3 regions of the Methylobacterium sp. NMS14P genome follow, and region 3 is predicted to be linked to each of the others. Evidence: riboswitches for the same ligand, from Rfam matches in the RefSeq annotation. Region 3 holds a riboswitch; each other region holds the start of a gene.
What was found. A riboswitch is a leader RNA that binds a small molecule or an ion and turns the genes downstream of it on or off. The one in region 3 is predicted to bind cobalamin.

Region 1 (6,614 bases), 1.9 Mb from region 3:
TTTCACCGACCTCGTGTTCATCGACCCTGTCGGCACCGGCTACAGCCGGGCCGCGGACGGGAACGGCAAGGCCTACTGGTCGGTCGATTCGGACGCCTCGACCCTGGCGGCGACCGTCGCCCGCTACCTGCGCGTCAACGACCGCATGGCGAGCCCGAAATTCTTCGTCGGCGAGAGCTACGGCGGCTTCCGCGGCCCGCTGATCGCCGAGAAACTCCAGGAGGAGATCGGCGTCGGCCTGTCCGGCATGGTGCTGCTGTCGCCGGTGCTCGATTTCGCGTGGCTGGAGACGCCGCGGGCCAACCCGTGGGGCTACGTGCTGAAGCTGCCCTCGCTGGCGGCCGGCGCCCTCGAGCGGGCCGGCACGGTGCCGACGCCCACCCTGCTCGGCGACGCGGAGGCCTACGCCTCGGGCCCGTACCTGAGCGACCTGCTCAAGGGGCCGAGCGACACGGCCGCCGTCGCCCGGATGACCGAGAAGGTCGCGCCCCTCGTCGGCCTCGACCCCGCCCTGGTGCGCGCGCAGGCGGCGCGCCTCTCGACCCGGAGCGTTCAGCGCGAGATCGACCGCTCCGAGGGCCGCGTGACCAGCGCCTACGACACCGGCATCACCGGCTGGGACCCGAATCCGGACGCCGCCCAGTCGAGCTTCGAGGATCCGCAGCTCACGGCCCTCCAAGCGCCGCTGACCAGCGCGATGCTCGACCTCTACGCGCGCACGCTGAAGTGGCCGGTGACCAACATGCGCTACGAGCTGCTGAGCAACGCGGTCAACCGCGGCTGGAGCTGGGGCTCGGGTCGGCAGGCCCCGGAGGTCCTGTCGAACCTGAAGGGCGATCTGGCCCTCGACGGGCACCTGCGCGTCCTCGTGGCGCACGGCTTCACCGATCTGGTGACGCCGTACTTCGCCTCGAAGCTCCTGCTGGCACAGGTCCCCGCCTACGCGGCCGGTCGCCTGAGCCTCGCGGTCTACCCGGGCGGGCACATGTTCTACACGCGACCGGATTCGCGCGCCGCCTTCAAGGCGGACGTCGAGCGGATGTACACGGACGCCCTGAAGGTGCGCGACGCCGGCGCGACCCGTCCGGCCGGCGCCCCCGCCGAGCATCTCAGGACCGCGCCGTAGCGTCTCCGGCCCGGCGCAGCGGTCACGCGTCGTCGAAGGCGAGGGCTTCGGCCGGGTACTCCACCATCATCCGGCGCTGTGCCTCGGTGTTCTGCCACTCCCCGACCTTCATGTAGCGGCCCTCGAGATCGCGCACCTCGACGACCTTGCCGATGGTGGGGATCGACTGGAAACCCTGCGGCCAGTTCGACGCGAAGTAGAAAACCTGCTCGACCCGATCCGAGAGGTGGCAGATCCCCGGCCCGAAGGTGCCCAGCCCGAAGACGAGATAGCGGCCGTTCACCAGGGCCGCGACGTCGGAGATCAGCGACTCGCTCTGGATCTCCACCGGCAGGCCGCGTCGCTCCGCGTAGGCCTCCACCTCCGCGATGACCGGGTTCAGCCGATTCTCGAACACGAGCTTGACCGAGCGGATCCGGCCCTCGGCCAGCAACCGGTCGATGACCATCCGGTAGAACGCGAAGGGCGGCTGCGGGTAGTGCGGATCGACCCAGGTGCTGAAGATGTCGCCCGAGCGGATGTGGATCAGGAGCTGGTCGTCGGGCTTGGCCGGGAAGGTCTCGGGCAGGCCGTTGAACAGCGGCCGGATCACGCTCTGCACGATCGCGCGCGAGTCCGTCGGTCCCCGCAGCGCGGTCACGCGCTCGAACTGCGTCGGGTCGAAGAACAGGCCCGACAGGAAGTAGCCGTCCGGCGGCAGCGGCTCGTCCGGCGGGATGAAGGTGATGCCGTCGCAGGTCAGGCGCTCGGTCAGGAAGATCACCTTGCTGCGGTCGACCTTGGGTACCTTGATGTATTTCAGGTTGAGCGCCTTCGCGATCGATACCGCGATGATGTACTGGACGAGGCAGTTGCCGAAGGCGCCGTTCTCGAACAGCGACAGGCCGACCAGGGCGTGGCTGGCGCGGTCGGGCGCCGATCGCAGATTGTAGGTGACGTAGACGTTGGCGCCGGACTTCTCGTTCAGGAGCGTCACGTCGAGGCCGAGCATCGCCCGCAGCGCGATCAGGTCGACCGCGGCCTCGTCGGCCCGGATCCCGACGCCGATGATTTGAGCCGGTGCGGGCGCGGCGATCCGGACCGCGCGCGCCCAAGCCCGCTCGTCGGGGACGATCGCGGCGACGAGGGCGTCCGGGGTCGCGGTCCAGCCGGCGAGGTCCGGCTCGGTCCACGTCGCGCCGTCCTGCGAGACCGCCACCGCGACGTCGCCGGGCTCCGGGGGAACCGCCGCCTCCCCCGACCGCAGGGCGACGGAGTGGATCGGAAACCGGCCGCCGAGGTCGACCTCGAGCCAGGTCGTTCCCGTCGCCGCATCGGAGACGATCCGCCGGTCACGGCCGGCCGCGAGATCGACGAGGACCGGGGTCGGATCGTCTGTCGGGGCCATCGGGTCTCCGGGAGTTCAGGGCCCGCGCCGGGGCCGGGCGGGTATCGGGTGCGGCGGTGCCCGCTCCGGGGCGCGGCCGTCAAGCCCGCCCCGATAGCGGGGCGGGCGCGGGAAACGGTCGCGATCCGGCGCCGCTCCGTTGTGTCCCGGCGGTCATGCGTCTACAACGGCCGGGCGACGGTGCCCCGGAGACGGGGTGAAAAGGGAATGCGGTGAGGGGTTTGAAGCCCCGATTCCGCGGCTGCCCCCGCAACTGTCAGCGGCGAGCGCCCGCCATGCGCCACCGGAGCGATCCGGGAAGGCGGTGGGCGCGCCGAGCCGCGAGCCAGGAGACCTGCCGTCGCGACAGGATCCCGCAATGCCGCCGGTGGGGCGGCTGGAGACGCTTCTGATGACGACGCAAACCCTCGCCCCCGTCGCCGCCGGCACCCGCTCATCGGAGCGCCCGATCGCCGTCGCGTTCGCGGCCGTGCTGGGCCTCGGCCTGCTGTTCATGGCGGGCTTCTCGCCGGCGATCGCGCTCCACAACGCGGCGCACGATTTCCGACACACCCAGAACTTCCCCTGCCACTGACGTCCCCGGACCAGGGATGATCATCCGGCTCCTGTCGGCGGCGCTCGCCGCCGGCTTCTTCGCGGCTGCCGTCGTGACGGGCCTCGAACTCACGCTGACCTCGCCGCTGATCGTGGCGGCCGAGCGCTACGAGCAGCAAGAGGCGCCGCGTCAGGCCGCCAAGGCGCTCCCGATCAAGGCGCTCCCGATCGTGCTGGCCCATGCCGGGCACGACCACGCCGCGCCCGACGCCGCGCCGGAATGGCAGCCCGGCCCCGGCCTGCCGCGGATGGCCTTCACCGGGCTCGCGACCCTCGTCGGTGGCGTCGGCTACGCGCTGCTGCTCGGCGCGGTGATGCTCGCCTGCGGCCGCGAACCCACGCCGCAGGTCGGCCTCGCCTTCGCGGTGGCGGGCTTCGCCAGCGTCGCCCTCGCGCCGGGCCTCGGCCTGCCGCCGGAACTGCCCGGCAGCGCGGCAGCGCCGCTCGCGACGCGTCAGGCGTGGTGGGTGATGACCGCCGCGGCGACCGGGATGGGACTCTACCTGATCACCATCCGCCGCGCGCTGATCACGATCCTCGGGGGGCTCGTCCTGATCATCACCCCGCACGTCGTCGGCGCCCCGCAGGCGCCCGAGGCCTCGTCCGAACTCCCGGCCGCGCTCGCCGCCCAGTTCGCCGCCCGGTCGCTCGCCATCAGCTTCGTGTTCTGGATCCTGATCGGGCTCGGGCTCGGCTGGGCGTGGCAGGCCTTCGCCCGCGGCGCTGATCGGGGGGCGGCCCGTGCCTGAGACCGTGCTCTACGTCTGCACCGCCTGCCGCCGCCCGGACGACGACCCGGACGGGCCCCGCGCCGGGGCCCGCCTGCTGGAGGCGCTCCGAGCGCAAAGCGGCGGCACGCCGGACCTGCGGGTCGAGGCGGTGGAGTGCCTGTCGGTCTGCAAGCGGCCCTGCACCGTGGCGGTCGCCGCGGCCGACCGCTGGACCTACGTCTACGGCGACATGGATCCGGCCGCCTCGGCCGAGATCATCCTCGGCGGGCTCGCGGCCTACGCGGCGACCCCGGACGGCATCGTGCCCTGGCGCGAGCGTCCGGAGGCGTTCCGCAAGGGCGTGATCGCCCGCATCCCCCCTTTCCCAGAACCCCGCCCGCTCCCCGCCGGCACCCTGGAGGCCGCGGAATGACCCTCGTCAACAAGATCCCCTGCACCATCGTCACCGGCTTCCTCGGGGCCGGCAAGACGACCCTCGTCCGCCACGTGGTCGAGAACGCCAAGGGGCGCCGCCTCGCCATCCTGGTGAACGAGTTCGGCGACATCGGCTTCGACAAGTCCTTCCTGGCGGCCTGCGGCGTCGAGGGCTGCACCGAGGACGCCATCGTCGAATTGCCGAACGGCTGCATCTGCTGCACGGTCGCGGACGATTTCGTGCCGGCGCTGGAGACCCTCCTCGGCCGCGCCGAGCCGCCGGAGCACATCCTGATCGAGACCTCCGGCCTCGCCCTGCCGAAGCCGCTGGTCCAGGCGTTCCAGTGGCCGGCGATCCGCTCGCGGGTGACCGTCGACGGCGTGGTCGCGGTGGTCGACGGCCCGGCGTTGGCCTCGGGCGCCTTCGCGGAGGATCCGGAGGCCCTGGCGGCCCAGCGGGCCGCCGACCAGTCGGTCGACCACGACAACCCCCTGGAGGAGGTGTTCGAGGACCAGCTCCTCTGCGCCGACCTCGTGGTGGTCAACAAGGCCGACCTGATCGACGCCGCGACCCGGGCGCGGGTCCGCGCCGAGGTCGAGGGGCACCTGCCCCGCGCCGTGAAAGTGGTCGAGACCGAGAACGGCGCCATCGACCCGCGGGTGCTGCTCGGCCTCGGCGCGGCCGCCGAGGACGATCTCGACGCCCGCCCCTCGCATCACGGAGAGGGCGAGGACCACGACCACGACGATTTCGAGACGGTCGCGCTGCCGGTGCGCGCGGCGGTGACCGCGGGGGATCTCGCGGCCCGGGTCGAGACGGCGGCCGAGGCGGCCGGCGTCCTGCGCATCAAGGGCTTCGCCGAGGTCGAGGGCAAGCCGATGCGCCTCGTGGTGCAGGGCGTCGGCCGCCGCGTGACCCATCATTTCGACCGCCCCTGGCGGGCCGGGGAAGCCCGCGACGGGACGCTGGTGGTGATCGGCCTGAAGGGCTTCGACAAGGACGCCGTCGCGGCGGCCCTCGCGGGATGAGGCCGGTCGCGCACGCCCGCCCGGACTCGCTCTAGGGGCCGCCGCGGTGCACCTCGTGCGCATCGATGCCGTCTCCCTCGACGAGGGCGAGGCGGCCGTGGATCTCGGGCAGGAGCCCGGCGACCTCGTGGTGCTGTCATTCACCGACAGCGACCTCGCTTCGGTCGGGCAGGCCCACGCCGCGGAGCCCGGCCTGCCGAGCCTGCGGCTCGCGAAGCTCGCCAAGCTGCGGCACCCGCTCTCGGTCGACCTCTACGTCGAGCGCGTGGTGGCGCGCGCCAAGGTGGTGGTGATCCGCTGCCTCGGCGGGCTCGATTACTGGCGCTACGGGATCGAGCGCTGCGCCGAGGCCGCGCGGGCGCAGGGTGTCGTTCTCGCGGTCCTGCCGGGCGACGACCGGCCGGATCCGCGCCTCGCGTCCTTCTCCACCGATCCCGACCTCGCCGGGCAGCTCGACGGCTATTTCCGCGCCGGCGGGCCCGACAACCTGTGGCGCATGCTGCGGAGCCTGGCGGTCCGCCTGGGCGCCGACGGACCGGTCGAGCCGCCCGTGCCGCTCCCGCGCGGTTTTCCCTGGTGTCCCGGTTGCGGAGTTCTTCCCCTCGAGACAGCCCTCGCCGCGGCCGCGACCGCGGTCCCGCTCGCCGGAGCGCGGATCGCCGCCGAGCCCGTCGCGCTCCTCCTGATCTACCGGTCCGCCGTGCTCGGCGGCGACACCGGCCCGTTCGTCGCCCTCGCCGCCGCGCTGCGGGCCCGCGGGATCGGCGTGCTGCCGATGGCCGTGTCCAGCCTGAAGGAGCCGCAGGCCGCCGCCGCGGTCGCCGCGGCCGTGCGGGCGCGCAGGCCCGACCTCGTGATCGCCGCCACCGCGTTCTCGGCCCGCGAGGACGAGACCGACTTCGTCCTCGACGGCGCCGATTGCCCGGTGCTCCAGGCCTTCACGGTGGGGTCGCCGCGCGCGGCCTGGGAGGCCTCCGCCCGGGGTCTCGGCGCGGCCGACCTCGCCATGCAGGTCGCGCTGCCGGAATTCGACGGCCGGCTCTCGGGCTTCCCGATCTCGTTCAAGGAGGAGAGCGCCGAGATCGCCGGCTTCGCCGAGCGGCGCGCCGCGCCCTACGAGGTCGGCATCGCCGCGCTCGCTGACCGGGCCGCGGGATGGCTGCGGCTGGCCGCCCTGCCCCGGGCGGCGCGGCGCTTGGCCCTGGTGCTGTCCGACTACCCCGCCCGCGGCGGCCGGGCCGGGTTCGCGGTCGGCCTCGACACGCCCGCGAGCGCCCGCGCAATCGCCGCCGACCTCGCAGCCGCCGGCTACGCGGCGGGCGCACTGCCGGAG
Region 2 (6,614 bases), 690 kb from region 3:
GGAGCGGGTCGTACCGGGCCGTGACGGTCCACTGGTCGCGCTCGACCGGCTCGACGCGCGCCTCCAGCGTCCCCTCCCCCGCGAGACGCCGCGCGTCTTCCGGCGTCACCGGCCCGAGGCGCGCGCCGGTCCGCGCCGAGACCGTGGCCCGGCCGCCGTCGCGGTCGGCGATCCGGTAGATGGCCTCCCCGCCCCGCATCTCCAGGCCGAAGGCGGCCGGCACGCCGCCGAGGCCGCCGGCGCGGAGAGCGTCATCCGGCGAGACCATGATTTGGTCCCAGGCGATCGGGCCGAGCCGTGACAGGCGCTCGGCCGCGGTGAGCGCCGGGAACGGCACGTAGAGCATCACCAGCCCGGAACCGATCCACAGGGCGAAGAGCAGCCCCGCGGCGATTCCGGCCCAGCGGTGGAACAGGAGCAGCCAGCGCCGTCCCGCCTTGCCGAGCCGGCGCGGCAGGCTCACCACGTCACCGTGTAGGCGACCTCGACCGAGCGCGGGCGCCCGAGCAGCCAGTTGGTGCCGACCCCGTTCACGGCGTTGCCCGAGATCGCGTAGACCTTGTCGAACAGGTTGTAGACCCGCAGGGACAGGCGCGACTCCGCCGTGACCTGATGGTCGAGGACCACGTTGACGAGGTTGTAGGCCGGGCGACGCGCCGTGTTGCCGAAGTCGCTGTAGACCTGCCCGACGTTCTGCAGCCCGACCCGCGCGGTCCAGTCGCGGGCGACGTCCCAGGTCAGCCAGAGGTTGGCCACGCGCTCGGGCACGTCGATCGGCTGGTTGCCGGCATACGAGACCGTGGCGCCGCCCACCGTCTGGTCGAACCGGTCGTACTGCGCGTGGAGGAGCGCAAGGTTGCCGTCGAGGCGCCAGCCCGGCGCGAACCGCCAGCCCAGCGCCAGCTCGAAGCCCTGCGAGGACTGGCTCCCGACCTGCGTCGAGAGCGTCGGCTGGCCGGGGATCGCCGAGATCAGGTTGTCCTTGACGATCCGGTAGCCCGCCACGGTCCATTCCAGGGCGCCGTCGAAGGCCAGCCCCTTGGCGCCGATCTCGACCTGATCGCCGGTCGCGAGCTTGAAGCCGGCCAGCGACTGCGACAGCGTGATCAGGCTGTTCACCGGGTCGGTGGCGAAGCTGTACTGGGCGTAGAGCGCGCTGTCCGGCGTCGGGTTGTAGACGAGGCCGAACCGGTAGCCCAGCGCCCGGTAGGTCTTCTCGAACCGCGATCCGGTCTGCAGATCCTCGCGGTTCAGCGTCGGCACGTCGAGGCGCACGCCGGTGAGGAACGAGAGCTTGTCCGACAGGATCAGCCGGTCCTCGGCGAAGACCGAGGCCTGGCTCGTCTGCGTGGCGTAGGCCGGACGGGCCCGCCCGTTCTGCGGGAACAGGCCCGGATCGTAGCCGGTGAGCGGGACGCTCGTGGTCTGGTCGAAGTAGAAGTTGTTGGTGTGGCGGAAATCGATGTGGTTCACGTCGAAGCCGGCCACGAACTGGTTCGGCAACCCGAACAGGCTGCCCCGGAAGGTCGCGTCGAGGCGGTCTCCGACCTGCTCCTGGCTGTGGTAGATCTCCAGGTAGTCGCCCCGGTCCACGAGCCCGGTGCCGCGGTTGTAGCTGTACTGCTCGACGTCGAGCCAGTGGCGCCGGCTGGTGAGCCGGTAGGCGGTGTTGCGGATCGTGATGTCGGCCGAGGGGGACCACTCGGTCTTGAGCTGGGTCCAGTTGTCGGCCCAGGTGATCTTCGCGTCGCGGACGTTGTAGTTGTTGAACCGGATGAGATCCGGGATGCGTCCCTCGACGAGCGGCGTGCCCCAGTAGCGGGCCGGTTCCTGGTAGCCGAGATCGTGGCTCAGGGTGAAGGCGAGGTCGGCGCTCGGCCGGAACAGCAGGGCTGCGGAGACGGCGAGGTTGCGGAAATCGCCCTCCGGCCGCATCCAGCCGTCGGCGCGGTTGCCGCTGACGTTGAGGCGGTACGCGAAGGTGTCGCCGTACTCCGCCTGGCCCAGCGGGCCGCCGGAATCGAGGGCGAGCCGCGCGACCCCGTCGGTGCCGATGACCGCGCGGGCGGCGTTGATCGGCACGAAGACCGGCTTCTTGGGCACCACGTTGATGACGCCGCCGATGGCGCCGTCGCCGTACAGCACCGAGGACGGCCCGCGCAGCACCTCGATCCGCTCGACGTTCCACGTGTCGAACGGGAAGGTCACGGTATTGGCGCCGACGTAGAAGCGCGTGCCGTCGTAGAGTTGCTGGATCGAGTTCGGGCCGGCAAAGCCGCGGGACGTGAACGCGCCGTTGCCGTTGCCGGGCGCCGCGATGGTGGTGATGCCGGTCGCGTCCTGGGTCACGGCCTCGGCGATCGTGTCCTGGCCGCGGAGCCGCGCGGTCTCGCCCGACACGATGTCGAGGCTGGCCGGCGTCTCCAGCGGCGTCAGGCCGAGGCGGCTCGCGGTCCGGTCGGGCGTGCGCAGGTTGAGGCCGTTCGGCGGGAGGCGGCCCGGGTCACCGCCCGCGCCGGCGACGGACAGTTCGTCCAGGGTGACCGCGTCCTGGGCGGCGGTCGGACTGGCGAGGAGCGCGAGGAGAACGCCGCAGAGCGGGGCCCGCCCGCCGAGGCAGGAGCGATAGGTCGATGGAGACATGGGAGAAGCGGTCCGTGCACGGCGCGCGCCGGCCCCCGCGTCGTACAAGCATTGTAATAACATTACAATGCGACCGCTGTCCGGCAGCCTCTGCCTGCGCGGGCGCGCGACGGCGTCCTGCGACAGGGCTCGAGTGGTTCGGGACGGCGGAGACGGGCATGGGGAACGGCGTCGCGGGCGCGCTTGCTGTGGCACGTCACCGCGAACGAGGCCTCGGCGACCGCCTCCCCTCGGGACTGGCGGCGCCTCGACACCCGCCAGGACACCCCGCCCGGCGCGTTTCGCGTGTGACCACGGCTGACGGCAGGTCTCCTGGCTCGCGGGTCGCCGCCCTCGCACCGTCTTCCCGGGGTGACCCAGTGACGTGGTGGTGAAGGGCTCGCCGCTTACAGTTGCGGGGGCAGCCGCGGCTTCGGGGCGAGCCCCTCATCGCGTTCCCTTTTGATCCCCGAGGGGAACCGTCGCGCACAGCTTGGCCGCAGCGTGCCCGGGCGTCAACCGTATGTCCGGTTGTTGCCGTGGATCGGCGCGCGGCACGTCGGCCCGTTGCGGCCTCACCGACGGCGGGCTAGCCCGTGCGGGATGACGGTCTGGCGGCCCCCTGCGGAGATTCGCGTGAAGGCGCTGGGTCTGCCCCGGCGCGGCAACAGCCTGCTCGTGGCGGAGGTCCGCGCGGATGACGGGCGGCTGAAAGGCGTCCGGCCCCTCGGCGGCAGCGTCGCGTTCGGCGAGCGGGTCGAGGACGCCCTGATCCGGGAGTTCCGGGAGGAGCTCGGTGTCACCGTCTCGGTGCTCGGCGGCCCCCGCGTCATGGAGAACATCTTCACGCATGAGGGGCAGGTCGGTCACGAGGTGCTGTTCCTGTTCCCCGTCGCCCTGCCGCCGGGGCGGTTCGACGGGCAGGAGCGCTTCGTCTTCCACGAGGATTCCGGCACCGCTTGCGTGGCGCGGTGGTGCGATCTGGACGGGCTCGACGTGCCGGGCGGTCCGGATCTCTTCCCCGCCGGCCTGAAGGCCCCGCTCCGCGACGCGTGGGGTGCGGAGCCCTGACGGACCGAGCCGGTCCACCGCCTTTGCCGCTCGGCGCGGGCGATGCTACAGCCGGGCAATCCCATCGGTCCGGACGTCCGCGACGCCGCGGCCCACGCGCCCGGACGCTCCGTCCGACGCGAAGACGGGTGCCGGCGGAAGCATGACGACACGACCTCCCAAAAGTGGCGGGCCGAAGGGGCGCAAGCCTCAGGCCGGCAAGTTCAGCACCAGCAAGTTCAGGGGCGGCAAGGCCCAGGCCGACGGCCGCGCCCGCACGGGCCCGCGCACCAGCGCCCGCGACGCCGCCGAGCGCGCGGCCCGCAACCGCGGCGAGGATGCCGGCACCCGCGATCCCTGGGGTGCGCAGGCCGCTGCGGCCCCGGCGCCGGCCCGGCCGCCGAAGCCGCGCCGCGACGCCGCCGCACCGCGCGATGCCGCGGCGGGCAAGCCCGGCAGCCGGCCGCCGGCCAGGCGCTCGGCGGCCCCCTCCCCGGTCCTCGCCACCGCCCCTGCCCCCGCTTCTGCCCCCGCGCCGGGTCCGACCCGGCGCGAGCAGCGCGCTGCCGCCTCCGCGACCCTCGCCTCCGGCGTGCAGACCCTGACCGTCGAGCCGGACGAGGCCGGGATGCGGATCGACCGCTTCCTCACCGCCCGCTTCCCGCTCCTGCCCTTCACCCGCGTGCAGACCATCGTCCGCAAGGGCGAGTTGCGGGTCGACGGCAAGCGCGCCAAGCCGAACGACCGGCTGGAGCCGGGCATGAGCGTGCGCGTGCCGCCGCTGCGCCTCGACCAGCCCACCGAGCGGCCGCGCAGCGCCGCCCGCGAGCAGGACGACGCCGCCTTCATCCGGTCGCTGATCCTCTACGAGGATGCCGACATGATGATCCTCAACAAGCCCTTCGGCCTCGCGGTCCAGGGCGGTTCGGGGACGGTCCGGCACGTGGACGGCCTGCTCGCCGCCCTCACGGGTCCGGACGGCCAGAAGCCGCGCCTCGTTCACCGGCTGGACAAGGACACGGCCGGGTGCCTGATCATCGCCAAGACCCGGCTCGCCGCCGCGACGCTGGCCAAGAGCTTCCGGTCCCGGGCGGCGCGGAAGATCTACTGGGCGCTCACCGCGGGCGTGCCGCGGGTCCGGCAGGGACGCGTCTCGACCTACCTCGCCAAGGAGGAGCCCACCGACGCCGACGCGCGGATGCGCGTCGCCAAGCACGGCGACGAGGGCGCGAGCCACGCGCTGACCTACTACGCGATGGTCGATCAGGCCGCCCAGAAGCTGTCCTGGCTGTCGTTCAAGCCGGTCACCGGCCGCACGCACCAGCTGCGCGCCCACGCGGCCCATATCGGCCACCCGATCGTGGGCGACCCGAAATACTTCTCGGTCGAGAACTGGGAGCTGCCGGGCGGCATCCAGAACCGCCTCCACCTGCTCGCCCGGCGGATCGTCATCCCGCACCCGCGGACCGGCAAGCCGATCGACGTGAGCGCGCCGCTCCCGCCGCACATGGCCCAGAGCTGGAACCTCCTGGGCTTCGACGCCGCCCGCTACGACCCGATCGTCGAGGCTCCGGAGGCCTGAGCCCGCAGCCAGGGCACGATCGCGTCGGCGAGGGCGTCCGGGGCCTCGAACGGCAGCATGTGTCCCGACCCGTCGATCACCGTCAGGGTCGCGCCCGGGATGCCGTCGCGGAGTTCCCTTGCCTCGTCGAGGCTCCGCAGGGCGTCCTGAGCCGCCGCCACGACCAGGGTCGGGCAGCCGATCGCGCCGAGGCGGTCGCGGTCTGATTCCCGCGCCCGCCTGGCCTGGCGCAGGAAGACCTCCCCGCCGAGCCGGTCGCCCATCTGCCGGATCCGGGTCAGGAGGGCCCCGTCGCCGGCCCGGTCCGGGTGCACCGACTGGAGGATCGCCGCGCGGCTGAGACCCCGGTAGCCCTGCTGGCGGATATGGGCGATTGCGGCGGCCTTCCGGCGCGCCTGGGCGGGCGTGTCGGCGCGCGACGAGGTCGCGACGAGGACGAGCGCCTCCACACGGTCCGGTTCCAGCCGCGCCACCGCGCGGGCGACGTAGCCGCCCATGGAGAAGCCGACGAGCCCGAAGAGCGCGGGCGCCTCCGCGGCGACGCGGCGCGCCATGTCGGCGATGGCGGCGTCGCGCGTGAGATCGCCGTGCGTGATCGGACCGACCTCGGCGAGGCGTCCGACGATGTCCGACCAGAGGTCGGTGTCGGTCATGAAGCCGGGCAGCAGCACGAGGTTCATCGCCGGATCACCCTTCCTGTCACCGCACTAACCCTCCCGCGAGCGCCCTGTCGCGCCGCGGCATCCCGGTGAAACCGGGGTACCATCCGGGCGTCCCGCGCGACGCATGCCTTGGCAACCGGCCGCGCCGCCTCATATGCTGCCCCGCGCCCCGCCGATCCGCCGCGGGGCCTGTTCCCGGCGGTTCGAGACCCTGACACATGAAGCTCGCGATGCTGGCCTGCCTCGCCGCCCTGTGCCTCACCGGGCCGATCGCGCATGCCGCACCGGGCGAGACGACCAGGCCGGCGCCGACGGCGAACGGCACCCACCCGCCCGAGACGGCGGCCCCGCATCCGGCCACTGCGCCCGCACCCGGCGCGGCGCCCGCGCAGGCCGCCCCGCGCACGGCCAACAGTGCCCGCGCGGAGCGCCGGCGGCGCTCCTACGCGGCGTGCAACCGCGCCTCGCACCAGCGCGGATTGCGCGGCGGCAAGCGCCGGCGCTTCCTGATCCGCTGCCGGCTCGGCTACGAGCGGACCCGGGTCCCCGGCGGGCAGCCCGCCGCGGCGGCGCCGGCACAGCCGGGCCGGAAGCCGTGACGGAGAGCGGGATCCGCCCGCCCGCGCCGTCGGGGCTGCTCGCGGCGCGGCTCGCGGCGCGTCGGCCGCGATGAGGCTCATCGTCTTCGACGTCGACGG
Region 3 (6,614 bases):
GACCGGGGCTATGGCGACCGTGACCGCCGCGAATACGATCGGGACTATGATCGAGGCTCGCGGGGCGGGCGTGGCGACTACGCTTTCAACGAGGAGGAGTATCTGCGCTGCAATCCGGACGTGCGCCGAGCGGTCATAGGCCGAGCGATCAAGTCCGGTCTGGAACACTACCGCAAGGTCGGGATGGCGGAAGGTCGGAAGTTGACCTGCAATTAAGCGCATCTGAAGGCCAGAGCAGAATGCGAAGAAGCCCCGCGCGGCGGTGCCGGCGGGGCCGAAGGTGGTTGAGTCTCGCTGACGAGATATCAGCGTTGCCAGCCTCGCGACATCACCTGTTCGGGGGAGGCCAGGCACGAAAAAGCCCGCGCCGGCGAACCGGGCGGGCTTCTCACCAAAGGCCGTAGTGTCAACGCGGAACCTCTGGCTCGGCGCTTGTGGTTGAGACGAGCACCCGGCCGCATTATAGCGCGCAAGAGGTGAATCAACAGCCCAAGGCACTACCGAGAGCTTCCCTCTCAGGAGGCAACAGCGTTCTTCCGACCTCGAGCGGGCTTCTCTGCCGGCACAGCGGGTGGCTCTGCAGCCTTCTTCCGACGGCTGGCCTTGGGCGTCTCAACGATCGTCTCGTCGACGGGTGCAGCCTTCGCAGCTGCGTTCCGGCGCAGATTGCCGAGACCATTGTTCTTCGCCAGGGCCGAGCGCATCTCGGAGTAGCTTGGGGCGGTCATCGGGTAATCGCGCGGCAGACCCCACTTCTCCCGGTACTGGTCCGGAGTAAGACCTACTCCTTTGAGGTGCCGCTTCAGGGTCTTGTACGGCCTGCCGTCCTCGAAGCTGATCAACGCGTCGGGAGTGATCGACTTCCGGATCTGGCCCGGAGTTGCGCGGTCAACCTTCGGCTCAGCCGGAGCGGTAGGGCTGTTCAACCCGCTGATCGCGCTATGGATCGCGGATAGAAGCGCCGGCATCTCTGATACAGGCACGGAATTGTTCGAAACGTAAGCAGCCACAATATCGGCCGTAAGCTCGATGAGGCTGGTCTGATCCGAAACCGCGGTTGATGTTACGTCGTCCAATGAGGCCTCCTGCATATGTTGTGGCGACCCACGCAGCAACATCGATTCCTAGTCAAGGCGTATCTATGCGAGGACATCAGAGAGCGTTGGATATCTGTCGGCGTTGGGCCTAGTTGCTACGCATGTCTGGGCGGGATCGCACCTCAGGTTGAGTCTACGCGTCGGCGTAGTCGCGCTCGATCCCTAGCTCAGCCACATGCTCGCGGAGTTCCGACATTCCGCGCCCGGCGCCTCCGCCGATCCCGCCCGCCGCCGGTTCGGGATCTTGAAGCCGCCCCGGGGGATCGACCGGATCGACCCGTTCGGCATCTTCATCGTGCTGTTGCCAAGGTCGAGGCCTGCTTTGCCGCCGGCCCTTTCACGTGGCAGGGCCCATCTGGGGTCTTTGGGACGAGGATCCCGGGTTCAGCGCGATCCCCTCGGGCACTCGCCCGCTCACCGGGATGATGTATCTTCGTGCCGATGCTTAAGCGGCGTAGAAGCTTTTGCGCGTCCGCCGATGTCCAGATCACTCCGCCGCGTGGTTTTCGGACGGCGCGGCGCGTCAGTTCATTCGCGACGGCCTGAGCGGAGCGCCCTTGATCACGTATGATGGCCTCCAACAACGGCTCGATAACAGCTACGTATCGATGCGCGCGAGCCGTCAAAGCGCGGCGCCCGGCGTCGCCGCAGCGCATGGATCCGACGCCATCGCGAACCGATGCCGGTTTCAGATGCTTTGTGGGCTCGTTCGCAACGTCACCCGATTGATGGCGACGCATCAGAACCGCCCGGCGATGGTGAGACGCACCGCCGTGGGCTCGACCGGATGAAGCACACGGTCGATCAGCCCCTCGGCCGGCTCGCCGGGCAAGCGCGAGACGTAGGCATAGGTGATCTGATCGGACTTACTGTTCGTCAGGTTCAGCACGTCCAACGAGACGCTGACGCCGTTCTCGAAGGCGTAGCCAATCCGACCGTTGAGGAGTGCGGTCGGGCGCGAACGAATGGAGTTGTCCTCAATCAGTGGGCGCGGTCCGAAGTAGCGGAGGCGTAGGGAGCCGAACCAGCCGAGCGGCTCGCCGAAGGTGACGCCCGCCGACGCGATGGTGGTAGGGGCCTCTGGGACCCGGTTGCCCACGGGGTCGTAGTCCGAGAAGCGGGCGTTGGTGATCGTCAGGTCGCCCTCCAGCGAGAGCCACGGTGTCACCGCGTAGCGGTTCGTCCATTCCACGCCGAAGCGGCGAGTCGGGCGGCTCGGTTCGGTCGTGCCGGTGTCGCCTTGGAACAGGTTCTCGGAGGCGAAATCGAGCCTGAACAGGGCGAGGCTTGTCTCCAGCCCGGCGATGGAGCGATTGCGCAGGCCGATCTCGTAACCCGTCGAGGGCACGAGGAACGGCGAGCGGGTCGTGTTGAACAGCGAGCTCGTCGGGTCGACGGTGGCAGTCACGCCGCGCACGTCGTTCGAGTGGAAGCCGCCGCCGTAGTTCACGTACAGCTCAGTGTCGAACCAGGGGCCGAGCGTCAGGCCGAGCTTCGGGTTGACGATGCCATCGCGCGCGCGGCCGGAATTGGCCGGCGTGTCCGAGACGACGTTCGCGTAGTAGCCATCGGCCCGGAAGCCGAGGCTGGTGCGCAGCCAGTCGGTCCAGCGTACTCGGTTGTCGAAGTAGAACGCGCCGCTCGTCTCCAGCACCCGGTCGTCGAGCACGCCGGAGCGGTACTGCCGGTTCGTCGTGTTGAACAGGCCGACCCGGATCGAGTCGGTGCGGGTCTGTACGCCGATCTCGTTCTCCATCGGCAGGCCGAACAGGTCGCCTTGGAAGATGTGCAGCGCCTCGCCGCCGCCGATAATCCGCTGGTCGAGCTGGTGGAACTGGTCGCCGTTGACCGGGTCGTTCAGGAAGTAGGTGAAGTCGTTGAACAGATTGAGCTGCGAGCGGATGACGTAAGCCGAGGCCCGCGTCACGCCGGTGTCGTCCGTGGCGCTGAACCGTCCCGACAGGGAGAACCGAGAGGTGTCACCGCCGTCGGTCGGGTTGATCGTGCCGTACCGGCTTATCAGACCTGAGACGACGACCCGCTCCGGGATCTGGTTGGTGGCCGTCCACCGGGCTGCGTAGGCCATGCCGGTGACGGAGAAGCCGTCGAGCGCCGTGCCCTGGCTGTAGCGGGCGACCGTGCTGATCTTGCGCAGCGCATCCGGCACAGTCCAGGGCCCGTCGTAGACCTGCGCATCGGCGGCGACGAGTAGGTTGCCGTCAGCGAACGGGGTCGAGGCGATGGAAAGGGCGCGCTTGTAGCCGAACGAGCCGATCGAGGTGAGCGCGAGGTTCTTCTGCACGCTGTCGAGATAGTCGATGCGCACCGAGCCGGCGGAGGCGAAATCGCCGTCGCGGACGAAGTACGGCCCCTTGTGGAACTCCACCGCGCCGACGAGCTCGGGGATCAGGAAGTTGATATCGGCGTAGCCCTGCCCGTGGGCGTGGGTGCGCATGTTGAGCGGCATGCCGTCGAGGAACAGGGCGATGTCGGTGCCGTGGTCGAGGTTGAAGCCGCGCAGGAAGAACTGGTTGGCTTTGCCCTCGCCCGAGTGCTGCGTGACGATGAGCCCCGGGACGGCCTCCAGCACCTCGCCGGGGCGGGTGACGGGCCGGTTGTTGACCTGCGCCCCAGTCAGGATCCCGGCGCTAGCCGAATCCACGCTGAGCAACGAGCCGCCGATACCGGTGACACCGCCGACGTATCCGGCGCTTGCGGCAGGTGCAGCCTGCGGCTTTGCAGCTGCCGTTTCAGAGGTGACCGAGATCTCCTCCAACGTCGTCTCGGAGGTGGAAGCGGCCTGGGGAGTACGGTCCTGAGCATGGGAGGCGGTCGACAGCGCAGCGAGGCTGCAACCGGATAGCGCGAGCAGGGCACGCATTGAACGACGGGACACGGGAGCCTCAACGGCGGCAGTGGCACGTCACCGCGAACGAAGTCGTCGCGCCCGGCTAGAGCCCAGCGCTTCGACACCCGTCAGGACACCCCGCCCGACGCGTTTCGCGTGTGACCACGACTGACGGCAGGTCTCCTGGCTCGCGGGTCGCCGCCCTTGCACCGTCTTCCCGGATGACACGCATCCAGTGACGCGGTGGTGCTGGGCTCGCCGCTTACAGTTGCGGGGGCAGCCGTGGCTTCAGGGCTGCCCCCTCACCACGTTCCCTTTTGATCCCCGAGGGGAACCGTCCAGCAAAGCTTAGCATTCGGGTAACGCTCGCCGTCAAGGCTCGATACTGCGGTTACGTTTGAACTCGCATTTTCATCCGGGTGGTGTGTCGGGGCGGCGACTCCCGCATGTCGCCACCCTCGACGGCGGGCGACTGACCGCCTCGGATCGTTCGGGATCTTCTGAACGATCGGTCTCGACGCATTTCGATCGATCTGCCTAAAGCTCGCAACGGGCCCTGGTCGCTGGCTCGGTCGGCCGTACCCGAGGCATATCAACAAGCCGCTTTGACAAACCGCATAGCTTCGCGCCATGCTTGGCTATCGTGGTTCCTCGAACCGGCTTGCTGGCTCGAGGCTAAGAGGGAATTCGGTGAGCCTGAAAGGGCGATGCCGGAGCTGCCCCCGCAACTGTAAGCGGTGAGTCTTTGTCGACAATGGTCACTGGCGTTCGCGCCGGGAAGGCCAGGCAGAGACGGTGACCCGTGAGCCAGGAGACCTGCCTCGATCGATGAACGTCTCTCGGGCGGGGTGTCCCGGTGGGTCGCTTGCAGCGGCTATGCCGGCTTGGCTTGCCCGCGCCTAGATGCAATGCGTCCGCCTGACCTCTGCCCCTTGTCGATTGGGGTCCGGTCGGTGTCAAATATCCACCCTTGTGTACTGTTTCCCCATGCCGACTCCCTCGCGACGTCGGAGAGACTTGACCCCAACGTCGGGTTCGGTCGACCAGGTTGTGTGGTGCGCGGTGCTCGCAGTTCTCCGGGTGGTCCCGGGGTAACATGCGCCGAAAAAGATAAGCAATTCGGTAGTACGTCCGTCCCGCAACTTCAGCCGCGTGGCTCTGCAAGCGATCATGAAACAGGCGATCGTATATGGTGCCGATACAAATATCCATTCCTGATTATTGGCCCGCCTCACGAGCGATATGTGGTGTCGTGCAGCATCCGATACTGGCCAATCAGCCTCCCCTATCCTTCGAATGACAATCGCACGCCTGTTATCCGGGTCGCAGCAAATTTTTTGTTTCGACTTCAATTCACGGCTGCTGTCGTGATGCGGTTCATGGCGAAGCGACCTGCAGGCGAGTGCCGGCCGCTTCGCCGCCGCTCGAGTGCGCTGACTATTAGGGATGCCTGATGCAGGTTCAGGCGACGGAAACGCGACGCGGCATGGAAGCACCTCGGCCTACAGTGCTGCGCGGACTGATCGTGCGCTTGCGCGAGACTGAAGGACCAGATCGCGACTTGGATTGCCAGATCGACACGGTCATCCACCGGATCGAGTGGCGGCCATATCGCGACGGCACCAAGATGCTTTGGGGCCACAGCCCAGACGGTACGGTTCTCCGCCTTGGCAAGGATAGCTGTCCCGCCTTCACCGCAAGCCTAGATGCCGCGCAAGGATTGTTGCAACGCATCCTACCTGGATGGTCATGGCAGGTGCACACGGGAGGTCGTTCTGAGGAGGGCTTTCATTGTGCCGTGTGGCGTTCCTGGGGGGCGAATGCTTATCGGAGGCATGTCGCCGAGGCTTTCCCGACACCTGCTCTCGCGATGGTGTTCGCACTCGTGACCGCACTGACGAACGATCCTGAGGCCGATGAACGCTGAATCGAATGCAAAACTGACGCGCTAGCACAGGCTGTAACCCAGGAATTACCACCCAATGCGGTCAATCTCGATGAATATCCATCGTTCTCCGATGATACCGAAGCGCCTTGCTTTGACCCTGCACCATAACATCGGACTGTCTGAGGCCCGCCGGCGCTTCGAACGGCGCACGATTTGGACTCTTCAAGATTTGGAGCGAAAAAATATCATCGTTGAGTTCGATGAATGGTTCGGCAATAGGCGCGGCTTCACAGTCGGCGGCTACGGCCAGAGAGGAAGCGGCGTCATTCAGGTGAACGAGGACAGCCTGCATGTCGAGGCCCTCGTTCCTTCAATCGTTTGGCAGTTCGCTCCGATGATCGAGACAGTGGGCCGGTATTATGCGGCGCGTCTGTTATCCGTCGAGGAGGCCGTCTGAGACATGGATCCGGGCGGGGCCGATCATCTTCGTGGTCGCAGGACGTGCTTTCGCCCATCAGCCGGATAGACGAGGTCTGCCACAGGAATATCAGCAAGAAGATGCTCGGCTATGATCCGGTCAATACCCTCCTCGTCCACGCCTCCGTAGACCGTTCCCTCTGGCCAGACCTGGACTACCGGCGCGAGGCTGCAGGGACCGAGGCAGCTTGTGGTCGCGCTCATCGTTCCGCACCCCGCCGTGCGCAGGCCAAGGCGTTCCTGCGCGTTACGGAGATGACCCCAAATCGCGGCCGCGCCGGCCTCGTTGCAGGGAGAACCCTGG

Region 1: it holds a riboswitch for cobalamin, as region 3 does, so the genes downstream of both, LOK46_RS16795 (CbtB domain-containing protein) here and LOK46_RS07770 (TonB-dependent receptor) in region 3, are expected to answer to the same signal.
Region 2: it holds a riboswitch for cobalamin, as region 3 does, so the genes downstream of both, LOK46_RS04555 (TonB-dependent receptor) here and LOK46_RS07770 (TonB-dependent receptor) in region 3, are expected to answer to the same signal.

The regions. Positions count from the first base shown of each region.
Region 1 covers NZ_CP087106.1:3,500,677-3,507,290, forward strand. Annotated here, with positions in the region: gene LOK46_RS16785 (S10 family peptidase) at 1-1,126, shown strand, start outside; gene LOK46_RS16790 (discoidin domain-containing protein) at 1,149-2,513, opposite strand; cobalamin riboswitch at 2,675-2,869, shown strand; gene LOK46_RS16795 (CbtB domain-containing protein) at 2,905-3,087, shown strand; gene LOK46_RS16800 (CbtA family protein) at 3,104-3,856, shown strand; gene LOK46_RS16805 (DUF1636 domain-containing protein) at 3,849-4,250, shown strand; gene cobW (cobalamin biosynthesis protein CobW) at 4,247-5,281, shown strand; gene cobN (cobaltochelatase subunit CobN) at 5,328-6,614, shown strand, end outside.
Region 2 covers NZ_CP087106.1:956,003-962,616, reverse strand. Annotated here, with positions in the region: gene LOK46_RS04560 (PepSY domain-containing protein) at 1-466, opposite strand, end outside; gene LOK46_RS04555 (TonB-dependent receptor) at 460-2,643, opposite strand; cobalamin riboswitch at 2,929-3,121, opposite strand; gene LOK46_RS04550 (NUDIX hydrolase) at 3,259-3,693, shown strand; gene LOK46_RS04545 (RluA family pseudouridine synthase) at 3,836-5,254, shown strand; gene LOK46_RS04540 (alpha/beta fold hydrolase) at 5,221-5,934, opposite strand; gene LOK46_RS04535 (hypothetical protein) at 6,135-6,515, shown strand; gene LOK46_RS04530 (HAD-IA family hydrolase) at 6,586-6,614, shown strand, end outside.
Region 3 covers NZ_CP087106.1:1,649,292-1,655,905, reverse strand. Annotated here, with positions in the region: gene LOK46_RS07780 (hypothetical protein) at 1-216, shown strand, start outside; gene LOK46_RS07775 (MucR family transcriptional regulator) at 516-1,076, opposite strand; gene LOK46_RS07770 (TonB-dependent receptor) at 1,837-3,978, opposite strand; cobalamin riboswitch at 4,102-4,299, opposite strand; cobalamin riboswitch at 4,573-4,783, shown strand; gene LOK46_RS07765 (hypothetical protein) at 5,399-5,872, shown strand; gene LOK46_RS07760 (hypothetical protein) at 5,943-6,290, shown strand; gene LOK46_RS07755 ((2Fe-2S) ferredoxin domain-containing protein) at 6,314-6,614, opposite strand, start outside.